DNA from 2 places in the Streptomyces sp. NPDC059009 genome. Region 1 is predicted to be linked to the other one. Evidence: riboswitches for the same ligand, from Rfam matches in the RefSeq annotation. Region 1 holds a riboswitch; the other holds the start of a gene.
What was found. Region 1 has a riboswitch for cobalamin ahead of ACFWYM_RS09000 (ribonucleoside triphosphate reductase). Riboswitches for the same ligand answer to the same signal wherever they lie in the genome.
Positions count from the first base shown of each region.

Region 2: linked by a shared signal. The riboswitch ahead of ACFWYM_RS27355 (ABC transporter substrate-binding protein) and the one ahead of ACFWYM_RS09000 (ribonucleoside triphosphate reductase) in region 1 are both predicted to bind cobalamin.

Region 1 covers NZ_JBHYJB010000007.1:64,756-72,292, forward strand. Annotated here, with positions in the region: gene aceB (malate synthase A) at 1-825, opposite strand, end outside; gene aceA (isocitrate lyase) at 966-2,252, opposite strand; gene ACFWYM_RS08990 (short-chain fatty acyl-CoA regulator family protein) at 2,507-3,919, shown strand; gene ACFWYM_RS08995 (anaerobic ribonucleoside-triphosphate reductase activating protein) at 3,971-4,561, opposite strand; gene ACFWYM_RS09000 (ribonucleoside triphosphate reductase) at 4,558-6,336, opposite strand; cobalamin riboswitch at 6,385-6,530, opposite strand; gene tatA (Sec-independent protein translocase subunit TatA) at 6,615-6,851, opposite strand; gene ACFWYM_RS09010 (LCP family protein) at 6,971-7,537, shown strand, end outside.
Region 2 covers NZ_JBHYJB010000030.1:2,762-10,298, reverse strand. Annotated here, with positions in the region: gene ACFWYM_RS27380 (PLP-dependent cysteine synthase family protein) at 64-1,017, opposite strand; gene ACFWYM_RS27375 (MoaD/ThiS family protein) at 1,024-1,302, opposite strand; gene ACFWYM_RS27370 (putative leader peptide) at 1,450-1,551, opposite strand; gene ACFWYM_RS27365 (ABC transporter ATP-binding protein) at 1,618-2,472, opposite strand; gene ACFWYM_RS27360 (FecCD family ABC transporter permease) at 2,469-3,515, opposite strand; gene ACFWYM_RS27355 (ABC transporter substrate-binding protein) at 3,512-4,510, opposite strand; cobalamin riboswitch at 4,554-4,690, opposite strand; gene ACFWYM_RS27350 (Mov34/MPN/PAD-1 family protein) at 4,694-5,116, opposite strand; gene ACFWYM_RS27345 (amino acid permease) at 5,200-6,696, opposite strand; gene ACFWYM_RS27340 (DUF2017 domain-containing protein) at 7,056-7,537, opposite strand, start outside.

The DNA of each region.
Region 1 (7,537 bases):
GTTGAGCCCGGCGCTGTGCTCGCGCAGCTGGTGGAGGATCTCCTCCATCTCGAAGGCGGCGGTGACCGTCTCGATCAGGACGGTGGCGCGGATGGTGCCGCGCGGGATGCCGAGCAGCTCCTGGGCGAGGACGAAGACGTCGTTCCAGAGCCGGGCCTCGTGGTGGTTCTCCAGCTTGGGCAGGTAGAAGTACGGTCCGTGGCCCGCGTCGAGCTGGCGGCGAGCGCAGTGGAAGAAGTACAGGCCGAAGTCCACCAGGGCGGCGGGCAGCGGGCGTTCGTCGACAACCAGGTGCTTCTCGACGAGGTGCCAGCCGCGCGGCCGCACCACGATCGTGGCGAGCTCGCTGCGGTCGCGGAGCCGGTACTCCTTGCCCTCGGGGCTGGTGAAGTCGATGCGCCGCTCGATGGCGTCCAGCAGGGTCAGCTGGCCGCCGACGATGTTGTCCCAGGTGGGTGAGGTGGCGTCCTCGAAGTCGGCCATCCACACCTGGGCGCCGGAGTTGAGCGCGTTGACGGCCATGCGCCGCTCGGGCGGGCCGGTGATCTCCACGCGCCGGTCGGTCAGGCCGGGCGCGGGCGGCGCGACCCGCCAGTCCGGGTCCGAGCGGACCGCGGCCGTGGTGAGCGGGAAGCCCAACGGCACGCCGGAGGCGATGCGTTCGGCGCGGCGGCGCCGCTCGGCGAGCAGGTCGAAGCGGCGTGCGGCGAATGCCTCGTCCAGGCGGGCGAGGAAGTCGAGCGCCTCGGGCGTGAGGATCTCGTCGTGGCGGTCGCGCGGCGCGCCGAGAACCCGCACCCGGCTGGTGGTCGTGGTGGCACTCATCTGAACTCCTCGGCGTGGCAGGCGGAGCAGGGGGAGAAGGGGGAGAAGGGGGAGAAGGCAGGAAAGGCGGGAGAAGCGGCGAAAGGTACGGCGGGGGCCGGACGGAGCGGAGTTGTCCGGCCCCCGCCTGATCGTGGGATCTAGTGGAACTGCTCCGCCTCGGTGGACCCGGCGAGGGCCGTGGTCGAGGAGGCCGGGTTCACGGCGGTGGAGACCAGGTCGAAGTAGCCGGTGCCGACCTCGCGCTGGTGCCGGACCGCGGTGAAGCCGTGCTCCTGCGCGGCGAACTCCCGCTCCTGCAGGTCGACATAGGCGGTCATGCCGTGCTCGGCGTAGCCGCGGGCCAGGTCGAACATGCCGTGGTTGAGGGAGTGGAACCCGGCCAGGGTGATGAACTGGAAGCGGTAGCCCATCGCGCCCAGCTCCCGCTGGAACTTGGCGATCTGGTCGTCGTCCAGGGCCGCCTTCCAGTTGAAGGAGGGCGAGCAGTTGTAGGCGAGCATCTGGTCCGGGTGCTCGGCGTGGATCGCCTCGGCGAACTCACGGGCCTGCGCGAGGTCCGGAGTGCCCGTCTCGACCCAGATCAGATCGGCGTACGGGGCGTAGGCCAGGCCGCGCGCGATGACGGGGGCCATGCCGTTCTGGACGCGGTAGAAGCCCTCGGCGGTGCGCTCGCCGGTCACGAACTCCCGGTCGCGCTCGTCGACATCGCTGGTGAGCAGGTTCGCGGCGAGCGCGTCGGTGCGGGCCACGACGAGGGTGGGGACGTCGGCGATGTCGGCGGCGAGACGGGCCGCGTTGAGGGTGCGGATGTGCTGGGCGGTGGGGACCAGGACCTTGCCGCCGAGGTGGCCGCACTTCTTCTCGGAGGCGAGCTGGTCCTCGTAGTGGATGCCGGCCGCGCCCGCCGCGATCATCGCCTTGGTCAGCTCGAAGGCGTTGAGCGGACCCCCGAACCCGGCCTCGGCGTCGGCGACGACCGGCGCGAGCCAGTCCACGGAGGTGTCGCCCTCGGAGGTGGCGATCTGGTCGGCGCGCAACAGCGCGTTGTTGATCCGGCGCACCACCTGGGGAACGGAGTTGGCGGGGTACAGGCTCTGGTCGGGGTAGGTGTGCCCGGCCTGGTTGGCGTCGGCGGCGACCTGCCAGCCGGACAGGTAGATGGCCTGGAGCCCGGCCCTGACCTGCTGCACGGCCTGGCCGCCGGTGAGCGCGCCGAGCGCGTGGATGTAGTCCTGCTCGTGCAGCTGCCGCCACAGGCGCTCGGCGCCGCGCCGGGCCAGGGTGTGCTCCTCGCGGACGCTGCCGGAGAGCCGGACGACCTCCTCCGCACCGTAGGTGCGCTCGATGCCGCGCCAGCGCGGGTCCGTCGCCCAGCGCCGCTCGAGCTCCGCGGCCGTCGTGCCCTGCTGACCTGCTTGCGCCATGGTCGTCTCCCGGAGTGTGTGGTGAAGTGTGCCAACTCCTGGCACTGGGTGTCGCTGTAGTGCGGGCGCGGCCCGTCGTTCTCGCGGGGAGGCGATGCTGCGCAACTGGTGCGCGGTGGGCCGCAGTTCGACTCTGGCAGTGGCACTCAGTGCCCTCAACCGTGGATCCATGCCAAGTTCTGCGCATCTTCGGACCCGGAATTGCCAAGCTTGCGAAGCCCTCAAGTCGGCGTGATCGTCATAGGCTTACGGGCATGAGCAAGACGTACGCGGGTGCGCGGCTGCGCAGGCTGCGCGAGGAGCGGCAGTTGAGCCAGGCGGAACTCGCCCGGGTCCTCGCCATCTCACCGAGCTACCTCAACCAGATGGAGCACGACTCGCGCCCGCTCACGGTGCCCGTGCTGCTCCGGCTCACCGAGACCTTCGGCGTCGACGCCGCGTTCTTCTCCGAGCGGGACACCAGCCGCCTCGTCGCCGATCTGCGCGAGACCCTCGCCGCGGAGGTCACGGCGAACCGCGTCTCCCCCGCGGACCTGGCGGACCTGGCGTCCCGACTGCCCGCGGTGGCCCAGGTGTTGGTGGACCTGGGGCGGCGGGCCCACGCACTGACCGAGCACCTGGCCGAGACGGCCGACGGCCGGCACGAAGCCCCCGGAGCTCCGCGCGACGCGCACGAGGAGATCCGCGAGTTCTTCTACCGCCGCCGCAACTATCTGCACGACACCGATCTCGCGGCCGAGGCCCTCGCCCGCGAGATCGGCATCCGCCCCGGCGAGGTCGTGCGCGCCCTGTCCGGGCGGCTCGCCGAGCGGCACGGCGTCCGCCTGGCCACCGGCACCGACGCGGCCGCCCGGCTGCACCACTACGACCCCGAGGCCCGCGTCCTGCACCTGTCGGGACGGCTGCGCCCCGGCCAGCAGGCGTTCCGCATGGCGACGCAGCTGGCCCTGCTCGAACACGACGCGGAGCTCGACCGGCTCGCCGAGGAGGACTTCGCGGCCGGCTCCCCCACCCACGGCCTGGCCCGCATCGGCGTCGCCAACTACTTCGCGGCCGCGCTCGTGCTGCCGTACACGGCCTTTCGCACGGCGGCCGAGGAGGTCCGCTACGACATCGAGCGGCTCACCGACCGCTTCGGCCTCGGCTACGAGACGGTCTGCCACCGCCTCAGCACCCTGCAGCGGCCCCGGCTGCGCGGGGTGCCCTTCTCGTTCGTGCGGGTGGACCGGGCGGGCAACATGTCCAAGCGGCAGTCCGCGACGGGCTTCCACTTCTCGCGGGCGGGCGGCACCTGCCCGCTGTGGAACGTGTACGAGGCGTTCGCCGCGCCCGGCCGCATCCACGTACAGATCGCCTCGATGCCGGACGGCCAGCGGTACTTGTGGACCGCGCGCGCCGTGACCCGGCACCGGGGCGGCTGGGGCGAGCCGGGCAAGACCTTCGCGATCGGCCTCGGCTGCGAACTGCGCCACGCCCACCGTCTTGTCTACTCCGACGGACTCGACCTCGCCTCCACGGCGGCGGCCACCCCGATCGGCATGGGCTGCCGCGTCTGCGAACGCCTCGACTGCCCGCAGCGGGCGGTCCCGCCGCTCGGCCGTCCGCTGGCCGTGGACGAGCGGAGCAGCACGTTCGTCCCGTATCCGGTCGCGGACACACAGCCGTAGCGCCCCCGGCCCCGCTAGTCTCCCCTTCCCCGCCAGCCTCTCCTGCCCCGCTCAGACGGCGCGCGCCTCCTGCCACACAGGCTCCCCAAGGCCACGCTCCGCCAGCCACCCCCGCAGCTCCTCGACGTCCGACGCGTCGAGGAGCGCGGGATCCACGGTGGTCCGCAGCTGGTGCGCCACCCCGGAGTCCGCCAGCAGACCCAGGCTGCGCAGCGCGGGCGCGGCACTGCCCCGCACGCCGGTCACGCGCTCGTACGCCGCCGGGGCCGCCTTCACGTCGAATCCGACCCAGTCGACGAGCCCCGCCTCCAGGATCTCCCCGAAGCGGCGCGGATAGGCGCCGCCGGTGTGCAGGCCCGCCTGGAAGCCGAGGCCGCGCACCGCACGCATCGCGTCGGCGAGACCGGTCTGCAGCAGGGGTTCGCCGCCGGAGAAGACGACGCCGTCCAACAGGCCCCGGCGGCGGGCGAGATGGGCGGTCACCTCCGCCCAGTCGACGGCGGCCGGGGCGCGCGGGTCGAGCAGCGCGGGGTTGTGGCAGTAGCCGCAGCGCCACGGGCAGCCCTGGCAGAACACGGTGGTGACGAGGCGGCCCGGCCAGTCGCAGCTCGACAGGCGCGCCCAGCCGCCGATCCGGATCACACCGCCGCTTCCTGGAAGTGCACGCGTTCGGCGTGCTCCCCCTTCTTGCCGATGTTGAAGGCGGCCACGGGCCGGTGGTAGCCCATCACCCGCGTCCACACTTCACAACTGCCTCCGCAGGTCGGGCAGTTGTGGTGCTCACCGGCGAGGTAGCCGTGCTCGGGACAGATGGAGAAGGTCGGGGTCACCGTGAGGTAGGGCAGCTCGAAGCGCTCCAGGGAGCGCCGTACGAGATGGCGGCACGCCTCGGCCGTGGAGATGCGCTCGGACATGTACAGGTGCAGCACGGTGCCGCCCGTGTACTTGGTCTGCAGCTCGTCCTGGCGCTCCAGCGCCTCGAAGGGGTCGTCGGTCCAGCCGACGGGCAGCTGCGAGGAGTTGGTGTAGTAGGGGTTCGCATCGGTGCCCGCCTGGAGGATGCCGGGGAAGCGGCGCCGGTCCTCCTTGGCGAAGCGGTAGGTGGTGCCTTCGGCGGGGGTCGCCTCCAGGTTGTAGAGGTGGCCGGTGCGCTCCTGGAACGCGATCATGCAGGCGCGCACGTGGTCGAGGAGGCGGACGGCGAGGGCGTGCCCGCGCGGGTCGGTGATGTCGTACGCGTCGTGCGTGAAGTTGCGGATCATCTCGTTGATCCCGTTCACGCCGATGGTGGAGAAGTGGTTGCGCAGCGTCCCCAAGTAGCGCTTCGTGTACGGGAACAGGCCGCCGTCGATCAGATCCTGGACGGTGACCCGCTTGACCTCCAGGCTGTCGCGGGCGAGGCCGAGGAGCCGGTCGAGGGCCGCGAAGAGGGCGTCCTCGTCGCCCGCGTGCAGATGGCCGAGGCGGGCGCAGTTGAGGGTGACCACGCCGAGGGAGCCGGTCTGCTCGGCGCTGCCGAAGAGGCCGTTGCCGCGCTTGAGCAGCTCGGTCAGGTCCAGCTGGAGGCGGCAGCACATGGAGCGAATCTGGTGCGGCGCGAGGTCGGAGTTGATGAAGTTCTGGAAGTAGGGGAGCCCGTACTTCGCGGTCATCGCGAAGAGCCGCTCGGCGTTCTCGCTCTCCCAGGGGAAGTCCGCGGTGATGTTGTAGGTGGGGATGGGGAAGGTGAACACCCGCCCGCTGGCGTCCCCTTCGGTCATCACCTCGATGTAGGCGCGGTTGACGAGGTCCATCTCGGCCTGGAGCTCGCCGTAGGTGAAGTCCGCCTCCTCGCCGCCGATGACGGGCACCTGCTCGCGCAGGTCGTCCGGGCACGTCCAGTCGAAGGTGAGGTTGGTGAAGGGGGTCTGGGTGCCCCAGCGCGAGGGGACGTTCAGGTTGTGCACCAGCTCCTGCATGCACTGGTGGACCTCCTCATACGTCATCGCGTCCTTCCGCACGAAGGGCGCCATGTACGTGTCGAAGGAGCTGAACGCCTGCGCGCCCGCCCACTCGTTCTGCAGGGTGCCGAGGAAGTTGACGATCTGGCCGACCGCCGAGGAGAAGTGCCGGGGCGGCGCCGAGTCGATCTGCCCCGGCACGCCGTTGAACCCCTCGGTGAGCAGGATGCGCAGCGACCAGCCCGCGCAGTACCCGGCGAGCATGTCGAGGTCGTGGAGGTGCAGGTCGCCGTCGCGGTGGGCGTCGGCGACCGCAGCCGGATACACCTGGTCCAGCCAGTAGTTGGCGACGACCTTCCCGGCGGTGTTGAGGATGAGCCCGCCCAGCGAGTACCCCTGATTCGCGTTGGCGTTGACCCGCCAGTCGCTGCGGTCCACATATTCGGTCACCGAAGCCACGGCGTCGATCTGAGTCACGTCGGCCCTCCCACGAGGCAGTACGGAGAAAGGTCCTCGCCGCACGGAGGTGCGCGGGAGGCGGCCGGCAGGTATCGGACTCGGGCCGTCGTGCGGCACTCACCGTTGCGGGGCAGCCCCGGACTCGCACCGGGTTCCCTGTTGCCTCGGCGGGCAGCTGAGGTGCCCGCCGAACCGACTGCCGAAACACTACATGTGGGGTTATGGGCGACACGCCGACGCTAGATAGTGGGTGACGTTGGGCCCTGAGGGCGGGCCTTTGGTCCCGCGAGCGCGCCCTAGGACTTCCGCTCAACTCCCGCCGCGCCCGCGGCTTCCGGAGCTCCCGTGGCACCCGCGACTCCCCCGGCGCCCGCGCTCCCGTCCTCCTTCATCGCCCGCGTCTCGCTCTTGAGGATGCGCAGCGACTTGCCCACCGCCCGCGCGCTGTCCGGGAGCTTCTTCGAGCCGAAGAGCACGATGACGACGAGCGCCACGACCACCAGGTGCCAGGGTTCCAGTGCATTGCGGAGCATGGCCGCCCCACCCCTTCTCGCGTCGGCCCGAGAGGCGCACCTCCGGCGGACCGCCCGGGTGCCCTCTCAGGAAAGGTTGCTACATTGCGCAACTGTACAACCATGGAGGAGGGGCACCCTTGGCAGCCAGTCACAAGCGCAAGCGGGGCCGGGGGCGGCGCGCGCTCCTGACCGTCGTGTCGTTCGGCGTCCTCGCGACGGCCGGTGCGGGCTGGGTGTATCTGCGGCTCAACGGCAACATCAACACCTTCGGCTCGGACGGCATCTCCGACGACCGGCCGGGCGCGGACTCGTCGAAGGGACAGAACGTCCTCGTCATCGGCTCGGACGCGCGCACCGGCGGGAACAGCGCGCTCGGCGGCGGCGACAAGGGCGACATCGGCCGCTCGGACACCGCGTTCCTGCTGCACGTGTACGCCGACCGCAAGCACGCCGTCGCCGTGTCCATCCCGCGCGACACCCTCGTGGACATCCCGCCCTGCCGGCTGCCGGACGGCTCCTGGACGAAGACGCAGCCGGACACGATGTTCAACGCCGCGTACTCGGTCGGGCAGACCGCCAAGGGCAACCCGGCGTGCACCCAGAACACCGTCGAGCAGCTCACCGGGCTGCGCGTCGACCACACCGTCGTCGTCGACTTCAAGGGCTTCGCCTCGCTGACGGACGTGGTGGGCGGGGTCGAGGTC
Region 2 (7,537 bases), on a different contig from region 1:
CGCGCCTCGTCCTCAATCGCCGGACGGGCTATTTCTAGCTCGTCCGGCGATTGAGGCTCAGCCCTACGCCCACAGCTGGCCCTGCAGCGTCTCGATCGCTTCCTCCGTGGTGGCCGCCGTGTACACGCCCGTCGACAGGTACTTCCAGCCCCCGTCCGCCACCACGAACACGATGTCCGCCGACTCCCCCGCGGCCACCGCCTTCTTCCCGACCCCGATCGCCGCGTGCAGCGCGGCCCCCGTGGAGACGCCCGCGAAGATCCCCTCCTGCTGGAGGAGCTCCCGCGTGCGCGTCACCGCGTCCGCCGAGCCCACCGAGAAGCGCGTGGTGAGGACCGAGGCGTCGTAGAGCTCGGGGACGAAGCCCTCGTCCAGGTTCCGCAGGCCGTACACCAGGTCGTCGTAGCGCGGCTCCGCGGCGACGATCCGGACGTCCGGCTTGTGTTCGCGCAGGTAGCGGCCCACGCCCATGAGCGTGCCCGTGGTGCCGAGGCCCGCCACGAAGTGGGTGACGGAGGGGAGGTCCGCCAGGATCTCCGGGCCCGTCGTGGCGTAGTGGGCGCCCGCGTTGTCCGGGTTGCCGTACTGGTAGAGCATCACCCAGTCGGGGTGCTCGGCGGCCAGCTCCTTGGCGACCCGTACCGCCGTGTTGGAGCCCCCGGCCGCGGGGGACGAGATGATCTCGGCGCCCCACATGGCCAGGAGGTCGCGGCGCTCCTGCGAGGTGTTCTCGGGCATGACGCACACGATCCGGTAGCCCTTGAGCTTCGCGGCCATCGCGAGGGAGATGCCCGTGTTGCCCGAGGTGGGTTCGAGGATCGTGCAGCCGGGCGTCAACCGGCCGTCCTTCTCCGCCTGTTCGACCATGTGGAGCGCGGGCCGGTCCTTGACGGAGCCGGTCGGGTTGCGGTCCTCCAGCTTGGCCCAGATGCGGACGTCGTCGGAGAGGGACAGGCGCGGCAGGCGGACCAGCGGGGTGTTGCCGACCGCCGCCAGCGGGGAGTCGTAGCGCGGCATCGGCGCTTACCGGCTTCCGCCGGCCACCGCCGGAAGGATCGTGACGTTGTCGCCGTCGGCGAGCTTCGTGGAGATGCCGTCGAGGAAGCGGACGTCCTCGTCGTTCAGGTAGACGTTCACGAAGCGGCGCAGCTGGTCGCCGTCCACGATGCGGCCCTGGATACCCGTGTGCCGGGACTCGAGGTCGGCGAAGAGCGCGGCGAGGGTGTCCCCGCTGCCCTCCACGGACTTCGCGCCGTCGGTGTAGGTGCGGAGGATGGTCGGGATGCGGACCTCGATGGCCATGGCAGGGGGCTCCTGTCGGAAGAAGAGAGGGAGGCGTCGCGCCCGCTGAGTGGCGCGTGGCGGCGTGCAGCCGCCTGGGTGCGTGGTGCGCGCGAAGAGCGCACGGGGCGCGGCGCCGCGGCTCACGGCCGGACGGCGGCGGGCAGGTCAGCGCGAACAGATGGCGCTGTTGAGACGGCACAGGTCGACGTGCAGCCGCGCCACGAGCAGCGTGCCCGGCGTCTGAATGCTCACGTCGTGAAGAACCATGGGCTCATCGTATCGATTCCCTGTCCGGGTCCCGGAATGTGATCTCAGATAGTGGACAGATCGCGCTCAGGATGCGGGCAGAGGGGGCGCAGAAGGGCGGTCCGGGAGGTACACGACCGTCGGAGCTCCGGTCGTCGGATGCGTGCTGACCTCCGCCGTCACACCCCACACCCGGGACAGGAGCTCCGCCGTGAGCACCTCCTTCGGGGCGCCCGACGCCACCACCCGGCCCCCGTCGAGCACGTACAGCCGGTCGCAGTAGTACGCGGCCAGGTTCAGGTCGTGCAGGGCGAGGAGGTTCGTCGTGCCCAACTGCCGTACGAGGGACAGGACTTCCAGCTGGTAGCGGATGTCCAGGTGGTTGGTGGGCTCGTCGAGGACCACCAGGGTGGGGCGCTGCACCAGGGCGCGGGCGACGAGGGCGCGCTGGCGTTCGCCGCCGGACAGGGACGGGAAGGGGCGGTGCGCGAGGTCCGCGACGCCGACCCGCTCCAGGGCCTCGCCGACCAGCTCGGTGTCCGCCGCCGTGTCGGCCTCCCAGAACCGCTTGTGCGGGGAGCGGCCCATGGCGACCACTTCGTGGACGGTCAGCTCGAAGACGGCCTGTCCGTCCTGCGGGACGGTGGCGAGGCGCCGGGCGCGCGCCTTGGGCGCCATCGCGGTCAGGTCGTCGCCGTCGAGGAGGGCGCGCCCCGCGGTGGGGCGAAGGGTGCCGTACACGCAGCGCAGGAGCGTCGTCTTGCCGCTGCCGTTGGGGCCGACGAGGCCGACCGTCTCGCCGGGGGCGGCGGTGAGGTCGACGGAGTCGACGAGGGGGCGCCCGCGCCCGGCGATCTCGTACGAGAGTCCGTGCACGCGCAGTTCACCGGTCATTCCGCCGTTCATGTCGCCGGTCATGTCGCCCGTCATGTCGCCCGTCATGACGGGGCTCCCTCGGGGCGGCGGCGCAGCAGCCACAGGAAGAACGGGCCGCCGGTGAGCGCCGTGAGGATGCCCACCGGCACGTCCTGCGGGCTCGCGACGGTCCGCGCCGCCAGGTCCGCCACGACGAGGAACGCGGCTCCGGCGAGCGCCACCACCGGCAGCAGCGTGCGGTGGCTCGCGCCGACCAGCATGCGCGCGGCGTGCGGCACGAGCAGGCCGATGAAGCCGACGGCGCCGCTGACCGCGACGAGGACCCCCGTCACCAGCGAGGTCAGCACGAACACGGCGGCGCGGAAGCGGGACGCGTCCAGGCCGAGGACGGTCGCGCCCTCCTCCCCCACCAGCATCAGATCGAGCGGCCGGGCCAGGGCGAGCAGCAGCCCGGTGCCGAGGACGAGGACGGCCGCGGGCAGCGGCAGCAGGTCCCAGCGGGCCGAGCCGAGCCCGCCGAAGGTCCAGTACAGGGCCTCCTGGAAGTGCTCGCGGCGGGCCGAGGTGACCAGGACCAGGTTGGCGAGGGCGGTGAGGATGTACGCGACGGCGACCCCGGCGAGGACGAGCCGCGCCCCGGTCAGCTGCCCGCCCCGGCGCGCAAGGGCGTACACGAGGACGAGCGCGAGCAGCGACCCGGCGAAGGCACCCGCGGGCATCGTGACGGTGGTGGCGAGCCCGAGCCCCCCGCCGAGCCCGAAGACGAGGACGAGGACCACGCCCGCGGACGCCCCGGACGAGATGCCGAGCAGATACGGGTCGGCGAGGGGATTGCGTACGAGTGCCTGGAGCACCGTGCCGACGACGGCGAGCCCCGCGCCGACGACCGCGCCGAGCAGCACCCTCGGCAGCCGCACGTCGAGGACGATCGTGCGGAAGGGGCTGGGCTCCGCGCGGCCGGTGACGATGTCGAGGACCTGGGACGGCGGCACACGGACCTGCCCGAGGGCGAGCCCGGCGACCATCGCGGCGAGCAGCGCGGCGACCAGGAGGGCGAGCACGAGGGAGTAGCGCAGCGGCCCGCGCGCGGGCGGGGTCCTGTCGCTCACTTGTGGGCCGGCTCGGGGTGGAGCTGACGGGCCAGCTTCTCGATCGCGGCCGGGGCGCGCACCCCGAGGACCACGTCCGACAGCGGCATCACCGCGAACCGCTTGTGCTTGATCGCGGGTACGTCGCGCAGGGCCGGGTCGTCGAGGAGGCGGCGCTTCTTCTGCTCGACCGTCGTCGTGCCGTAGTCGTAGATCACGATGACCTCGGGCCTGCGCGTGACGACCTGTTCCCAGGAGGCGTCGGTGAAGGACTTGTCGAGGTCGGCGAAGATGTTCGTGCCGCCCGCCCGCTTGATCATCTCGTTGCCGATGCCCTTGCCGCCCGCGGTGAACGCGGTCTTGTCCCCGCTGTCGTACACGAAGACCTTCAGGGCCTCGGCCCCCTTGGCCCCCTTGGTCTCGCGGGCGGTGGCGGCGACGGTGGCGCGGGCCTCCCTGACCCACTTCCGCGCCCGGTCCGCGACACCGAAGGTGCGGCCGACCTCGGTGACCTCGCGGTAGAGGTCGTCCAGCGAGGTGCGCCCGCTGGTGCAGGACTCGGTGTTGAGGCGGGTCTTGATGCCGGACTCGGCGAGGTCGTCGCGGGCGGTGCCCTCCTTGGCGTTGAAGGCGCTGGTGTAACCCCCGTACACGAAGTCGGGGTTGGCGCCGAGCAGCTTCTCCTTGGAGGGGTACTCCTTGGCGAGCACCGGGATCGCCTTGTACGCCTTCGCGTACTTCGGCAGGACCTTGTCGTCCAAGTAGGCGGTCCCCGCGAGGGACCCCGCGAGGCCCAGCTCCAGCATCACCTCGGTGGCGTGCTGGTTCAGGGTGACGGCGCGCTGCGGGGGCGCCTGGTAGGTGGTCTTCACCCCGCAGTTGGTGACGGTGTACGGGAATCCGGGCCCGGCCGCCTTGGTGTCGGTCCCGCTCGCGCTCCCGCCGGAGCCGGAACAGGAGGTGGCGAGGGGGAGCAGCGCGGCGCATATGAGGGCCGCGGTACGGAGCCGGGACATGGGGGTGCTCTGCCTCCTCCAGGGGATTTCCGCGTCCCCTGAGTCGTGGGAGAGGGCGGCAGGTCAGTTCCTGGCTCGTCCGCCCCGCGCGGGGGCGGACTCACAGTGGCGGGACCGCGCCGGATTCGCACCGGCTTCCTGGGTCCTGCCGCCTCAAGGTCCAAAAGGTCGAAAGGTCGAGGCTCAGTATGCCTGGACGACCTGGACCTCTTCCTCGGTGACCTCTCCGTCCACGATCCGGAACGAGCGGAACTGGAAGGGGCCCGCGTCGTCCGTGTCCGCCGTCGAGACGAGCACGTAGTGGGCGCCCGGCTCATTGGCGTACGAGATGTCGGTGCGCGAGGGGTACGCCTCGGTCGCGGTGTGCGAGTGGTAGACGATCACCGGCTCCTCGTCGCGGTCGTCCATCTCGCGGTAGAGCTTGAGCAGATCGCCCGAGTCGAACTCGTAGAAGGTGGGCGAGCGGGCCGCGTTCAGCATCGGGATGAAGCGCTCGGGGCGGTCCGTACCGGCCGGTCCCGCGACCACGCCGCACGCCTCGTCGGGGTGGTCCTGGCGCGCGTGCGCGACGATCTGGTCGTGGAGGGCCTGGGTGATGGTCAGCATGGAAGTCAGCATATGCAGAGGGCCCGCGCCGTACCGGAGGGTGGTACGGGCGGGCCCGAATGCTGGACTTCGCGGCCGGGACGTCAGTCCTTGGCGGCGTCCTGCGGCTCGGCGGACGCGACCGCCTTCGCCTTGTTGAAGGCCGCCGCCTGCGGGTTGCGGGCCTTCAGGAACAGGTAGGCGACCACCAGGATCGCGGCCCAGACCGGAGCGGCGTACAGCGAGATCCGGGCGTCCTTGTCGACGCCCATCATCACGATGACCATGCCGATGAACAGCAGCGCGAACCAGCTGGTGTACGGGGCGCCGGGCGCCTTGAAGGTCGACTGCGGCAGCTCACCGCGGTCGGCCTTGCGGCGGTAGCGGATCTGGCAGGCCAGGATCATGATCCAGGCCCACATGCCGGAGATGGTGGCGAAGGAGACGACGTAGTTGAACGCCTCGCCCGGCCACTGGTAGTTGATCCAGACGCCGACCAGCATGAACGCGGCGGAGACCGTGGTGCCGGTCAGCGGCAGGCCGTTCTTGGTCAGCTTGGTGAAGAACTTCGGGCCCTGGCCGTTGAGCGCGAGGTCACGCAGCATGCGGCCGGTGGAGTACATGCCCGAGTTGCAGGAGGACAGGGCGGCCGTCAGGACCACGAAGTTGACGATCGCGGCGCCGACGCCGAGGCCCATCTTGTCGAAGGCGGCGACGAACGGGGAGACGCCCGGCTGGAACGAGGTCCACGGCACGACCGAGAGGATCATGATCAGGGCGCCGACGTAGAAGACGGCGATGCGCCACGGCACGGTGTTGATGGCCTTCGGCAGGACCGTCTTCGGGTCCTTGGACTCACCCGCGGTGACGCCGACCAGCTCGACGGCGAGGAAGGCGAACATCACGATCTGCAGGGTCATCAGCGTGGAGCCGATGCCGTTCGGGAAGAACCCGCCCTGGTTCCACAGGTGGCTCACGGAGGCGGTGTCACCGGCGTCGGAGAAGCCGATGGTGAGGATGCCGACACAGATCAGGATCATGCCGATGATCGCGGTGACCTTGACCATGGAGAACCAGAACTCCAGCTCACCGAAGAGCTTCACGGAGATGAGGTTGGCGCCGTACAGGATGACCGTGAAGATCAGCGCGTACGCCCATTGAGGGATCGAGTCATGCGTCCAGTACTGCATGTACTGGGCGGCCGCGGTCACTTCGGTGATGCCGGTGACGACCCAGAAGAGCCAGTACGTCCAGCCGGTCACGAATCCGAAGAACGGGCCCATGAATTCGCGCGCGTACTCCGAGAAGGAGCCGGACACGGGCCGGTACATGAGGAGCTCGCCGAGCGCCCGCATGATGAAGAAGATGACGAGGCCCGCGATGGCGTACGCCAGGATGAGGCTCGGTCCGGCCTTGTGGATGGCCTTGCCCGCGCCGAGGAACAGGCCGGTGCCGATGGCACCGCCGATCGCGATCATCTGGATCTGCCGGGCCCCGAGCCCGCGCTGATAGCCCTCGCCCTCAGCGGCCGAGCCATCGGCCCGCACGGCTCCGTCGCCGCCGGGCTCGCCGTGCTGCTCTTCGACCTGCACTGAGGTCATGGTGACGCCTTTCTCCATGCTGATCCGCGCCCGCAGGCCGTCCTGCGTCTTGGCCGCGGATCAGGTCCTGATCCCCCCGGATATGGAATGGAGTGCTACCGGCGGTCTGCCGGCTGAAGCGCCCTCGGCGACATGGGTGGCGTCACCGAGCGGTCGTGAAGATTTATCACGGCCACAACAGTGATCAACTGGACGGCGTGTGGCGCACGCCACTGGAAGAACCGGACAAAATTCCCTTGACGCCCCATAGGTGGACGTCATGGTGACACGATCGTTATCCGGATTTGAGCGTCCGTTGAGCGGACGGTTTCGAGTCGGCCGCAGAAGTGGTTGCTTCAGGCCATCAGCAAGGCCGCAGGTCAACCCAGCAGCGTGCCGACGAGCGTCTCCTGGAGCCCGCCGAGCCAGAGATAGGCCATCACCATCGGCTTGCGCGGGTCGGCGTCCGGCAGGTGGTAGAGGAGGTCCGCGTCCTCCTCGTCGGTGACCTCCAGGCGGGTGCCGATCGCGAGGCGCAGGTCGTTGAGCGCGCCGAGCCACTGCCGGGACTCCTCGGCGGTGAGCTTGAGCACCGCCCCGCCCTCACCGGCCGCCGTCGCCGAGTCGAGCGAGCGGATGACCGTGAGGGCGTCCTCCCGCTTCTTGGCCCGCAGGTCGTTCTCGGTGAAGCGCCGGAACTCGGCGGAGTACGCGCGCAGTTCGTCGGCCTCGGCGGCGGCCGCCCGCTCACTGCCCGGCCCCCCGTACGCGTCCGGCAGCAGGCGCAGGAGCACCGGGTCGGCGGGCGGCTCGCTGGGGCCCTCGGCGAAGAGCTCGGCGAGCGGGTCCTCGGCGGGGCCGT